One region of the Pseudarthrobacter sp. NPDC092419 genome, then DNA from elsewhere that is predicted to be linked to it. Evidence: riboswitches for the same ligand, from Rfam matches in the RefSeq annotation. Region 1 holds a riboswitch; each other region holds the start of a gene.

The links. A riboswitch is a leader RNA that binds a small molecule or an ion and turns the genes downstream of it on or off. The one in region 1 is predicted to bind thiamine pyrophosphate.
Region 2: it holds a riboswitch for thiamine pyrophosphate, as region 1 does, so the genes downstream of both, ACIQC0_RS14245 (ECF transporter S component) here and thiO (glycine oxidase ThiO) in region 1, are expected to answer to the same signal.
Region 3: it holds a riboswitch for thiamine pyrophosphate, as region 1 does, so the genes downstream of both, thiC (phosphomethylpyrimidine synthase ThiC) here and thiO (glycine oxidase ThiO) in region 1, are expected to answer to the same signal.

What each region holds. Positions count from the first base shown of each region.
Region 1 covers NZ_JBIVQF010000010.1:24,338-28,519, forward strand. Annotated here, with positions in the region: gene ACIQC0_RS14605 (RNB domain-containing ribonuclease) at 1-960, opposite strand, end outside; gene thiE (thiamine phosphate synthase) at 1,006-1,668, opposite strand; TPP riboswitch at 1,696-1,815, shown strand; gene thiO (glycine oxidase ThiO) at 1,808-3,130, shown strand; gene thiS (sulfur carrier protein ThiS) at 3,127-3,363, shown strand; gene ACIQC0_RS14625 (thiazole synthase) at 3,368-4,182, shown strand, end outside.
Region 2 covers NZ_JBIVQF010000009.1:117,934-122,115, forward strand. Annotated here, with positions in the region: gene ACIQC0_RS14235 (energy-coupling factor transporter transmembrane component T family protein) at 1-322, opposite strand, end outside; gene ACIQC0_RS14240 (ABC transporter ATP-binding protein) at 319-1,866, opposite strand; gene ACIQC0_RS14245 (ECF transporter S component) at 1,866-2,489, opposite strand; TPP riboswitch at 2,556-2,695, opposite strand; gene ACIQC0_RS14250 (DUF4235 domain-containing protein) at 2,833-3,096, shown strand; gene mnhG (monovalent cation/H(+) antiporter subunit G) at 3,134-3,553, opposite strand; gene ACIQC0_RS14260 (monovalent cation/H+ antiporter complex subunit F) at 3,543-3,821, opposite strand; gene ACIQC0_RS14265 (Na+/H+ antiporter subunit E) at 3,818-4,182, opposite strand, start outside.
Region 3 covers NZ_JBIVQF010000004.1:304,126-308,307, forward strand. Annotated here, with positions in the region: gene ACIQC0_RS09125 (VOC family protein) at 1-334, opposite strand, end outside; partial or broken gene ACIQC0_RS09130 (amidohydrolase family protein) at 399-1,496, opposite strand; TPP riboswitch at 1,575-1,682, shown strand; gene thiC (phosphomethylpyrimidine synthase ThiC) at 1,677-3,479, shown strand; gene ACIQC0_RS09140 (alpha/beta fold hydrolase) at 3,476-4,069, opposite strand; gene ffh (signal recognition particle protein) at 4,170-4,182, opposite strand, start outside.

The DNA of each region.
Region 1 (4,182 bases):
CAGCATTCCGGCGGAGTGCAGGATGGCAAGCTGGCGCGGCTCCGTGGGGTCCAGGGTGCGGAGGTATTCGCCGTAGCTGATCTTTCCGTTCCAGGGCTTTCCCAGAACTTCTGTCTGGAGCCGGAAGTGGTCCAGGGATCGGCTGTCGGGCTCGGGCATGGTGCGCAGGATACCCACCTTGCCGTCCAGCATGAGGCGGGCGGCGGCCATCCCGGTCATGAGGGAAATCTGTGCGTTCCAGTCCTCCACGGGAAGCTGCGGGGCGGCGGCAATCCGGTAGCCGCCGTCGGGGAGCTGGACGATCTCCTGGTCCGGCATGTTCAGGCTGGCGCCGCCCCGCTCGCGCTCCAGTGCCACGCGCTTGAGCCCTACCTCCTTGAGCAGCTGGAGGACCGGCGGCGCCGTGCCGGCGTCGAGCTCCTTCTGGGCGCCCTTGTAGCTGAGCTTGTCACGGCTGCGGACGCGCGCCCGGCGCACGGTCACGGCAGTCACTTCCGCGGCGTTGTCCAGCTGGAAGTCCCAGACGAACGCCGGGCAGTCCTGGTCCGGCAGCAGGCTGCCGGCACCTTCGCTGATGACCTCCGGGTGCAGCGGGATCCGGCCGTCCGGGGCGTAGAAAGTTTGCCCCCGGCGCCGTGTTTCGGCATCCAGCGGCCCTCCCGGCCGGACAAAAGCGGGAACGTCGGCGATGGCGTACAGCACCCGGTAGCCGCCCTCGGCAGGCTCAATGAACAGGGCCTGGTCCAAGTCCGTGGAGGATTCCGGGTCGATGGTGATGAAGCCGACGCCGGTCAGGTCATAGTCGGGCATGTCCAGCGCGGCCACGGCCGCTTCGGCGTCCGCGACGACTTCCGTTGGGAATCGGGCGGGCAGTTCCAGCTCGGTGCGCAGCGCGCTCAAGGCCTCCTCGAGCGCGTTTTTGTGCTCGTGGACATGGGGGGCCAACCGATGATGCGACACGAAAATCAGCCTAGCCCGAAACCACCGGAACGAGGAACAGCGGGGCTAGCGCGCGGCGTCCAGCGCCGCGAGCAGCGAGGCTGCAGCCGCGGCCGGGTCCGGCGCCTCCGTGATGGCGCGGACCACCACGATCCGGCGGGCCCCTGCAGCGACCACCTTGTCCACGTTGCCGTGGTCGATTCCGCCGATGGCAAACCAGGGCAGGCCGGCCGGCGCGGCGGCCGCGGCGTGCCTGACCAGGTCGAGGCCGACGGCGGCCCGGCCGGGTTTCGTGGGCGTCGCCCACAGCGGACCCACGCAGAAGTAGTCCAGCCCAGCCGGTCCCGAGGCAGCGGCCACCGCTGCATCCACCTGCTCCGGCGCGTGCGTGGACTGCCCGATCGCCGCGCCGTCCAGGAAGCTGCGCGCGGCCTTGACGGGGAGGTCCTTCTGGCCGATATGGAACACCGGCGCCCCGGAAAGGGAAGCGATATCGGCGCGGTCGTTGACGGCCCACAGCCGGCCGTGCCGTTCGGCAGCTTCGCGCAGCACGTCGAGCAGCTCCAGCTCCTCGACGGCCTCGATGGTTTTGTCCCGGAGCTGGATGATGTCCACGCCTCCGGCGAATGCGGCGTCGACGAACCGGGCAAAGTCGCCCTGGCCGCGGCGGGCATCGGTGCAGAGGTACAGGCGGGCGGACGCCAAGGCGGCAGCGGGGGACACATTCATGGCAGCAAGCCTAGTTCCTCTAAACTGGCCTCGTACTGCGGGAGCCTGCGGCGGCTGTCATAAAAGCGCCGGGCTGAGAGGGCGTCAGAGCCGACCGCTTGACCTGATCCGGCTAATACCGGCGTAGGGAAGGAACCATATGGGCAACCCCACCGTTGGGTCCGGCGCTGCCGCAGGAAGCGTGGTGCATGCCGACGTCGCCGTCATCGGCGGCGGGGTGATCGGCCACAGCATCGCCTGGGAAGCCCGCCGCTCCGGCCGATCCGTGGTGCTGGTGGACGATGCCCCCGGAACCGGCGCCAGCTGGGCGGCAGCCGGAATGCTCGCCCCCGTCAGTGAGCTTCACTACCAGGAGGAAAACCTCCTGGACCTGATGCTGGAAGCCTCCTCCCTGTGGCCGGGTTTCGTAGCCGCCCTCAGCGCCGCCGCGGGCGCGGCGCCCGGATACCTCACGACGCCGACCCTCGCCGTCGGCGTGGACGCTGCGGACCGGCGGGCGCTGTTGGACCTTCGGTCCGTGCAAAAGGCCAACGGCCTCGACGTGGAGCCCCTCACGGTCCGGGAGGCCCGCCGCCGGGAGCCGCTCCTGAGCCCGGCGATCGCCTGCGCCCTGGACACCCCTGCCGACCACCAGGTGGATCCGCGGCAGCTGGTGGCCTGCCTCCGGCTGGCGCTCTCCCGGCACGCAGAAGGCGACGGCGGGGCCGGCACCCGGGTGGCGGGCGCCGTCGACGGTTACGCGGTCCCGGCCCGGGCCGCTGAACTGCTTTGGAAGGACGACGGCGTGGCCGGAGCCCTGCTGAAAGGCGGCGGAAAGGTCTTCGCGGGGGAGACCGTGGTGGCCAATGGCCTCTACGCAGGAGCGCTCGGCGGACTGCCAGCCGGACTGGCCCTGCCGCTGCGTCCCGTGCACGGCGACATCCTGCGGCTCGCCGTGCCGGAACACCTTCGCCCGCTGGTGACCGCCACGGTCCGGGGCCTGGTCCATGGCGTGCCCGTCTACCTGGTGCCCCGGCAGGACGGAACCGTGGTGATCGGCGCCACCCAGCGCGAGGACGCCCTGGGCGGGACGGCTCGCTTGGAATCCGGTGCAGGTCAGGACGCTGCGTCCGACGGTGCGGTGTCCGCCGGCGGGGTCTACCAGCTCCTCCGGGACGCCCAGGCGCTGGTACCCGCCGTCGCCGAACTGGAATTACTCGAATGTACAGCGCGGGCCCGCCCCGGAACCCCCGATAATGCGCCACTGCTGGGCCGGGTCCCGCTGCCTGACGGCGCAGCGGGACACGTCCCGGGGGTCATCGTCGCCACCGGCTTCTTCCGCCACGGCGTGCTGCTGGCACCCGCCGCCGCGGCTATTTGCCGCGCCCTGCTGGATGGCAGTCAAGACCCCCGCTGGGCAGCGTTCAACCCTGCCCGGTTTTCCGCAGCCGCATCACGCCACGACACCAAGGAGAGAGCATGAATATCATTCTGAACGGAAGCCTCCGCGCCGTGCCGGACGGCGCCTCCATTGCTGCGCTGGTCAGCCATATCACCGGCCGGCCGCTGGCAGCAGACGGCCAGGCCGCGGACGGGCGGAAGCTTGGCGTGGCGGTGGCGCAGAACGCGCAGGTGGTGCCGCGGAGCCAGTGGTCCGCCACAGCGCTCGCCGAGGGCGACGACGTTGAACTTGTCACCGCAGTGCAGGGAGGCTGACATCATGACCCAAATAACGAACGCACCCGCCGGCGCAGAATCCGACGTTGCCGACACCTTGGTGATCGACGGAGTCCCGCTGCACTCGCGGCTGATCATGGGGACCGGGGGAGCGCCCAGCCTGGAAGGGCTCGGCGCTGCGCTGCTCGCCTCCGGTACAGCGTTGACCACAGTTGCGATGCGCCGTTATTCCCCTGCGGAGACCGGCTCGCTGTTCCAGCTGCTGGTGGACCACTGCATCCGGGTGCTGCCCAACACGGCGGGCTGCTTTACAGCCCGTGATGCCGTCCTCACCGCTGAGCTGGCCCGCGAAGCCCTGGAGACGGATTGGGTCAAGCTGGAAGTCATCGCTGACGAACAGACCCTCCTGCCGGATGCCGTGGAGCTGGTCGACGCCACGGAACAGCTGGTGGCCCGTGGCTTCAAGGTCTTTGCCTACACGAATGACGATCCTGTCCTGGCGCTCCGGCTCGAAAACCTGGGCGCCACGGCCGTCATGCCGCTGGGAGCACCGATCGGAACAGGCCTGGGCATCCTGAACCCGCACAACATTGAGCTGATCGTCTCCCGCGCTTCGGTTCCCGTGGTGCTGGACGCGGGAATCGGGACCGCTTCCGACGCCGCGCTGGCCATGGAACTGGGCTGCGACGCTGTGTTGCTGGCGACGGCGGTGACGAGGGCGCAGAACCCTGCGCTGATGGGCGCGGCCTTCAAGCACGCGGTGGCTGCCGGCAGGATGGCCAGGGCTGCGGGGCGGATCCCGCGGCGTGAGCATGCACTCGCGTCCTCCGCCATGGAGGGCAGGGCGGAGTTTCTCTA
Region 2 (4,182 bases), on a different contig from region 1:
ACCCTTCACTCATGGTCCACAGCCCGACGTCGATCAGCGTCCTTCCGCTGTCCGGCGCCAGGATGGAGGTGCTCCAGCCCCCCACCGCCGCGGCGAGGATCAGCGGCCACCCGCGCTGCCACAGCAGCACGAAGGTCAGCCCTGCCAGCGGAAACAGGAGGAGTTCGAACACCAGCGCCACGGAGGCTGAAACCCAGTCGATGGACAGCGCCAGCACCAGTGTCATGAGGAAGACCGCCGCGAACTTGCTCAGGGGGTTGGCACGGGTGAGCAGCGCCTGGTTGCCGCGCAGGTTCAGTTCCTGCCGCGCTGCCCCCGTCACGATGCCACCCGTTCCGGCGCTGCCATGTGCAGCTCGGCACCGGCGAGGGCGGCGGTGAATTCGGCGTCGTGGGTTACTGCCACGACGGAAGTGCCCTGGTCCAGGAGCTCGGACAGGAAGGACGCAAGTTCTGCCCAGGTGTTGGCGTCCTGCCCGAACGTCGGTTCGTCGAGGACCAGCACCTGCGGGCTCGCGGCCAGGACCGTTGCCACAGAGAGCCGCCGCTTCTCGCCTCCGGAGAGTGTGTAGGGGTTCGCGTCCACCAGGGCCGTCAGCCGCAGCCGCTCGAGCAGTTCGTCAACCCGTTCTTCGCCGTGCCCGAGGTGCCGCGGACCGAACAGCAGTTCGTCCCGCACTGTCCCGGTGACAAACTGATGCTCGGGCTCCTGGAACACGGTGCCGATCCGTTCGATCAGCTGCTCCGCCTTCCACTGGTACGGGTCGATTCCCGCGCCGCGGCTCAGGCCAACGGTGGCAGAAACCTTCCCTTCCACCGGTTCCAGGAGCCCGGCGAGGGTCAGCGCGAACGTGGACTTCCCCGCCCCGTTGGGCCCCGTGATGGCCAGGGCCTGGCCAGCCCGCACCTGCGCCGTGACATCGCGCTGGACCGGGACCGGCGGGATCTTGCCGAATCCCTTGCGGCGCGCGCGTTCCCTGGAGACGCCCAGCTTTTCGGCCGCGAGCAGGAGGTCGCCGGAGCCCGGTGAGGGCATGGCCGCACGTGCGCGCGTGGCCGGCACGTGGCCGGGCACCCATACGCCGGCGGCCATGAGCATCGCCCTGGCCTCGGTGAGCACCCGGTCCGGCGGCCCGTCCAGCAGCACAGCGGGGTCCGCAGCGGACCCCGGCTGCAGGACCACGATCCGGTCCACCAGGTCCTTCCAGACGGAGACACGGTGCTCCACCACCACCAGCGTGGCGCCGGTCTTGTCCAGGCAGCGGCCCACGGCGTCCCGGACCTCCAGCACGCCAGCCGGGTCCAGGTTGGCGGTGGGCTCGTCCAGCAGGACCAGCCCTGGGCGCATCGCCAGGATGCCCGCCAGCGCGAGCCGCTGTTTTTGCCCTCCGGACAGCGCAGACGTGGGGTGGTGCAGCGGCAGGTGGGAAAGCCCGACGTCGGCCAGCGCCTCGTGCACGCGCGCCCAGATGGCGTTACGGGGAACGGCCAGGTTCTCGGCGCCGAAGGCGACATCGTCACCAAGGCGCGAAAGAACCACCTGCGTCTCCGGGTCCTGCTGCATCAGTCCGGCGCGGCCGCGCCGGCCTCGGGGGGAAGCTCCATCGACCAGAAGCGAACCGGACTCGTCAGCGTCGCCGGCCTCGCCGTCGTCGTCCATGTCCCCCAGCACCCCGGCGAGGGCGTGGAGCAGCGTGGACTTGCCGGCACCCGACGGGCCGAGCAGGAGCACACGTTCCCCCGGCGCGATGTCCAGGTCGAGGCCCTGGACGGCCGGCTTGGTGCGCCCGGCGTGCCGCCAGCCCCAGCCGCGGGCGGCCACCGCGGCGGGGCGGACGGCGGAGGCGCTGCCGGAAGGTTCCGACATCAGGAGAAGACGGGCTCCGTGGCCGCCTTGCGGGAGGCGAAGGGGCTCAGGACGCCGGTCCGGGCGAGGCCGCGCGTGGCGATCCAGGACAGCGCACCGGCGATGATCGCACCGGAGATGCTGGTGAACAGGATGTACGCGAACTTGTCGCCGGCGGAGTAGGCGATGTTCCAGCCCCACGGGGAGAACGAATCGTTCAGCCCGCAGAACAGGCCGGCAGCGGCGCCCGCGATCAGTGCCACCGGCAGGTTGAACTTCCTGTAGACGAAGATCGCGAAGATGATCTCTGCGCCGAGGCCCTGGACGAACCCGGAGAACAGCACCGACGTGCCGTACTGCGACCCCATCAGCAGCTCGCCCGTGGCTGCGACCGTCTCGCAGAACAGCGCCGCGCCGGGCTTGCGGATGATGAGCATGCCCAGGACGGCCGGAATCATCCAGCCGCCGGCGATCAGGCCGGTCAGGGGCGGGTAGATGGCGTTCATCGGGCCGGACACTGCCAGCGCGCCCTGGGACCAGGCCCAGAAAATGACGCCGCCGGCGATGGCGATCAGCGCCGCCACCACGATGTCCACGACGCGCCAGGACTTGCCGGGGGTCTTCTTGATTGCTGCAGTTGCCATGGTGATCCTCCTGGGTAACAGGAGGGGAAAGTGCTCCCGGCAACCGCGTTGGACGGTGTTGCCGGGCACTTCGAGAACTCGACTCCCTTACGCCGGTACTAACCGGATCAGGTTCGAGGGTCTGCGGCTTCCCGCACTCTCAGCGCCCGGACGGGTTCCTGGCTGAGCCAGTGATGCCCGACGGCGGCGCTCCCCTGTCGTTTGAATGATGTGTTTCCGAATGATGCGGCCCCTGAGGGCTGGTTCAGTTTACACCGCAGCGGCCAATGGCGGCGGGGAAAATTACGGCGCCGGGCCGTTAGGCTGGGGTCAGTCCGTTTTCTGCCCGCAAGGAGTACAAGGAATGAACCTTTTCATTAAGCTGCTCGGCACCGGCATCTCGCTGGTGGCAGGCTTCGTCGGCACCAAGGTGGTCAACACCGTCTGGGAGAAGACCACAGGCCGGAAGCCTCCCACCGGCAAGGACGAGGATGTGCCCACCAGCCTGCACTCGGCCCTGACGTTCGCCCTGATCTCCGCATCGGTGAGCACCGTCATCCAGGTCCTGGCGAACCGCGGCACCCAGCGCGCCATCACCCGCTTCGCCAAGAGCCAGGACATCGTTTAGCCCCGCGCTTCAATCTGCCGCCGGCAACCCGCCTCACTCATTCCTCGGGAGGCGGGTTGCCGGCGGCTTTCTGCACCACGGCTTCGAGCTCGTCCGAGGTCAGCAGTTCCCGGTGCAGGTGCTTGGTCCGGTAACCGGCCCGGCCCACCATGTGCGCGGAGACCGGCACCGTCAGTAACTGGAAGATCCAGGCCACCAGCAGCACGGGCCACACCCACCAGGTGCGCAGCTGCAGCCCGATCGCCGCCAGCAGCAGGAACAGTCCCAGCACCTGCGGCTTCGTGGCGGCGTGCATCCGGCTCAGCAGGTCCGGAAACCGCAGCAGGCCTATGGCGGCGCCCAGCGACAGGGCAGCGCCGACCACCATGAACACCGCAGAAACGGCGTCCACCCAGGCATCAACGCCCGCGACAGTCTCGCCCACCGCCCGGTAGCCCATCAGCAGTTCAGGATTCATGCGGCTGCTCCCTTCTGTCCGCAACGAAGCGCGCCACGGTCACGGAGCCGACGAAGCCGATAATCGAGATGGCCACCACCAGCATCAGGTTGTTCAGGTGGCGGTTCACGGCCATGTCGATACACAGCGCTGCGCCCAGGATCGCCAGCAGGACGTCGGTGGCCAGTACGCGGTCCAGCAGCGAAGGTCCGCGGGCAATCCGGATAATGGCCCCGCCCGCGGCGAGCGACAGGATCACGGCCGTCACGGCCAGCACGGACTGCATCATGCGGCGGCCTCCCGTCGGACAATCTCAAGTTCGGCCGGTGTGCCCATGATCCTGATCAGCCCCGCTTCAATGGAAAGTACTTCGTTACGCAGCCTGGCCACGTCCTGCTCAGCGCTGATGTTCAGCCCGTGCAGATACAGGGTGGACGTGGAACGGTCCACCTCCACCACCAATGAACCCGGAATCAGCGAAATCACGTGCCCGGTGGCCGTCACCAGAAGGTCCTGGTGGCTCCGGAGCGTCACAGCGACGACGGCGTTCCTCACCCTGCGCCCACGGACCACCGCCAGGAAGAGCACCTGGGCACTTGCGGCGGCCACCTTTCCCAGGAAGGCAAAGGCGAAGGGTACGGCGTACAAAA
Region 3 (4,182 bases), on a different contig from region 1:
GGTCGGCGCTGCCCGTGAACAGGCCCGGGTCGAACTGGGCAGCCGTGGCCACCGTAGCGGCGAGGGCCTGCTGCGTTTCGAAGAGAAGTGCCGTGTGGAACAGGCCGGCCTCTCCCCGGCCCGGCAGGTGCAAACCGGGCGCCGGAGCCAGGTGGACCAGCGGCCTGCCCAGCCGGCCCAGGTAGACGCCGCCGTCCTGCTCGGCCACGACGTCCAGGCCCAGCGCCTTTTGGTAGTAGTGCGTCATGAGCTTCATGTCGCCCACCTTGAGCATCACCGTGCCCATGCCGAGCCCGGAGGGAAGAAGGTCCTGTTTTTCGGTCTTTGCGGTCATTGGAACGCCCCTACTCGTGCGGCCGCCCGGGTGGTGGCCCTGTCATGTCAAATGACTTGAAGCTTCAATTTATTCCTTGTTCATAAACTATGCGGCCGGCCAGCACCACCTGCTGCAGATGGCGGATTGCTTCCGGCCGGGTCCGCGGATCTTCGCTGCACACCACCACGTCTGCCCGCGCACCTTCGGAGATGCCGTCCGCTCCCAGCCACTCGCGCGCGCCCCAGCAGGCGGCGTCGAGCGCCGCAGCTGCCGGCAGGCCCGCGGCATGGAGCGCCAGGATCTCGTCCGCAATGCGGCCGTGCCGGATGACGCTCCCGGCGTCGGTGCCCGCGAAAACCCGCACGCCGGCGTCGAACGCCTCCGCCACCCGCTCCGCGCGGCGCTCCCAGAGCGCCAGCATATGGGCCGCGTAGCGCGGGAATTTCGGCTGCGCCTGCGCGGCAATGTCCGGAAAAGTGGCGATATTGATCAGAGTGGGCACAATCGGCACGCGCTGCTCGGCGAAGCGGGACAGGTGCCGCGGCAGGAGGCCGGTGGCGTGTTCAATGCAGTCGATGCCGCCGTCCAGCATCTGGTCAAGGGTCTCCTCGGCGAAACAGTGGGCGGTGACACGGGCGCCTTCGTCGTGCGCCGCCCGGATGGCATCGCGGACGACGGCGGAAGGAAAGGAGGGTGCCAGGTCGCCAGCGCCCCGGTCGATCCAGTCGCCAACGAGCTTCACCCAGCCGTCGCCGTCGCGCGCCTGTTTCCGGACCATTTCGACGAGCCCGTCCGGTTCGACTTCGTGGGCGAACCCCCGGAGGTAGCGCCGGGTGCGCGCGACGTGCCGCCCGGCGCGGATCAGTACCGGAAACTCTCCGCCGCCCTGCATCCAGCGCGTGTCCGCCGGGGAACCGGCGTCCCGGATCAGCAGCGTGCCGGCGGCCAGGTCCGCCCGCGCCTGTGCTGCGGCGGTGGCGGCGTCCACGGGACCCTGCGGCCCCAGGCCGATATGGCAATGTGCGTCAACAAACCCCGGCAGCACCCAGCCGGGCAGGACGCGGTCCGGCACCCGCTAAGGCTTCCGGAAGGTCAGGCGCCCGTCCACGGACCACAGCCCGCGCACTTCCCGGTCCGGGCCTGTGAGCGCCGGTCCGCTGAAATGGATAACCTCCGGCATGGAACTCCTCTCGTCCTGCCCGGTCAGGCTAGCACCGTGAATGTGACGCCGCTCCCCCGGTGCCTGTGGTAGCTTCTTCCCTGACCACACGGGTGCCCCTGCAGGGGCTGAGATCGGGCTGACGCAGCCTGCGACCGTCGAACCTGTCCGGGTAATGCCGGCGAAGGAAGTGAGTATTCCTTGAGTACACCAGAAACACAGCTGAACCCTGCCCTCGATGCGTCTGCGGAGCCTGTCACGCAGTCCCTGAAGTCCCATTCGCTCGCCTTCCTCGAAGACAGCGAATCAGGCCTCCGGGTTCCTGTCACCGAGATTTCCCTGGCGAACTCCCCCAACGGCGAGCCCAACCCGCCATTCCGTGCATACCGGACCGCCGGTCCGGGAAGTGACCCGGTCCGGGGCCTGCGGCCCTTCCGCACCGAGTGGATCGAAGCGCGCGGGGACACGGAAGCATACAGCGGACGGGAGCGGAACCTGCTCGACGACGGCCGGTCGGCTGTCCGCCGCGGCGCAGCCTCCGCGGAGTGGAAGGGCGCGCAGCCGGTGCCCCGCCGCGCCGTCGACGGCAAGACAGTCACCCAGATGCACTACGCCAGGCAGGGCATCATCACGCCCGAGATGCGCTTCGTGGCGCTGCGGGAAAACTGCGATGTGGAACTGGTCCGCAGCGAGGTTGCCGCGGGCCGGGCCATCATCCCCAACAACATCAACCACCCGGAATCGGAACCGATGATCATCGGCAAGGCATTCCTGGTGAAGATCAACGCCAACATCGGCAACTCCGCGGTCACCAGTTCCATCGCCGAGGAAGTGGACAAACTTCAGTGGGCCACCCAGTGGGGCGCGGATACAGTCATGGACCTCTCAACCGGCGACGACATCCACACCACGCGCGAGTGGATCATCCGCAACTCCCCCGTGCCGATCGGCACCGTCCCCATCTACCAGGCCCTGGAGAAGGTCAACGGCGAAGCAAACGCCCTGACGTGGGAGATCTTCCGTGACACGGTGATCGAGCAGTGCGAACAGGGCGTGGACTATATGACTATCCACGCCGGCGTGCTCCTGCGCTATGTTCCGCTCACTGCCAACCGGGTCACCGGCATCGTGTCCCGCGGCGGTTCCATCATGGCGGGCTGGTGCCTGGCGCACCACCAGGAAAATTTCCTGTACACGCACTTCGACGAACTCTGCGAAATCTTCGCCAAGTACGACGTCGCGTTCTCGCTCGGCGACGGGCTGCGGCCGGGCGCCACGGCGGACGCCAATGACGCCGCCCAGTTCGCCGAGCTGGACACCCTGGCCGAGCTCACCCAGCGCGCCTGGGAGTACGACGTCCAGGTCATGGTTGAAGGTCCGGGCCACGTCCCGTTCCATATGGTCCGTGAAAACGTCGAACGGCAGCAGGAGCTGTGCAAGGGCGCCCCGTTCTATACCCTGGGGCCGCTGGTGACCGACGTTGCCCCCGGCTACGACCACATCACTTCGGCCATCGGCGCCACGGAGATTGCCCGCTACGGCACGGCGATGCTCTGCTACGTGACTCCCAAGGAGCACCTGGGCCTGCCCAACAAGGACGACGTCAAGACCGGCGTGATCACCTACAAGATCGCGGCACACGCGGCGGATCTGGCAAAGGGCCACCCCGGCGCGCACGAACGCGACGACGCCCTGTCCAAGGCAAGGTTCGAGTTCCGGTGGCGGGACCAGTTTGCATTGTCCCTGGACCCGGTCACGGCCGAGGCGTTCCATGATGAGACCCTGCCGGCTGAACCGGCCAAGACCGCACACTTCTGCTCCATGTGCGGGCCGAAGTTCTGCTCGATGCGGATCAGCCAGGACATCCGGGACGAGTACGGTTCTGCGGAGGCGCAGGCCGCACTGGCGGAGGCGGCGTCCGGAATGCGGGAGAAGAGCCAGGAATTCCTTGCCGCCGGCGGGAAGGTCTACCTGCCGGAGTTGAAGGTGCCGGCGGGGAGCTAGGAGGCTTGCGCCGTCTGGCCGCGGCTGACACCTGCGATAAACCGCCGGATGGTCCTGTCGCCTTCCACGGAATCGTGCGGCCGGTGCCCGCCGGCAGCAGTGCGGTGCACGGCGCCGGTTTCCCGCAGGTAGCCGGCAATCTCTTCGAACAACGGCTCCCAGCCTCCGGTGAGCACCAGGGTGGGGACACCGGGAACGATATGCAGCGGAGCTTCTGCGCAGTCGCGGAACTGTGCCCGGTGCGCCGCCGTTGCGGGCAGGTCGGCCGTCAGGGACAGGCAGGCCGGCTCCACGAGAACCAGAGAATGGACGAGGTCAGGACGTTCCACCGCGGCGAGCATCGCGGGTATGGCGCCTTGGGCGTGGGCCACGACATGGCCGCCTGACGCGCCGCCGTCGTCCTGCAGCGCGCGGAGGATGATCGCGGCGTCCCCGCCAAGGGACGGCTCTGCCGTCCCGGCCGCGGGACCGTACCCGAGGCGCCGGAGGAACAGGGCATCGTAGGCCAGCGCCATGCCGTGCTGGCGGGGCCAGGCGGCCGCGCCGAAGCTTCCGGCGCCATGCACGAACACTACCCGTTGCTTGACCATTACCCCACCCTATTCCACGGCCACAGCATCTTAAGTAAGTAGCGCCAAGTGTCGTTTTGAAGGGTCAAAACGACACTTGGCGCTACCTGGTTGGGATGGGTTACTTGCCGAGG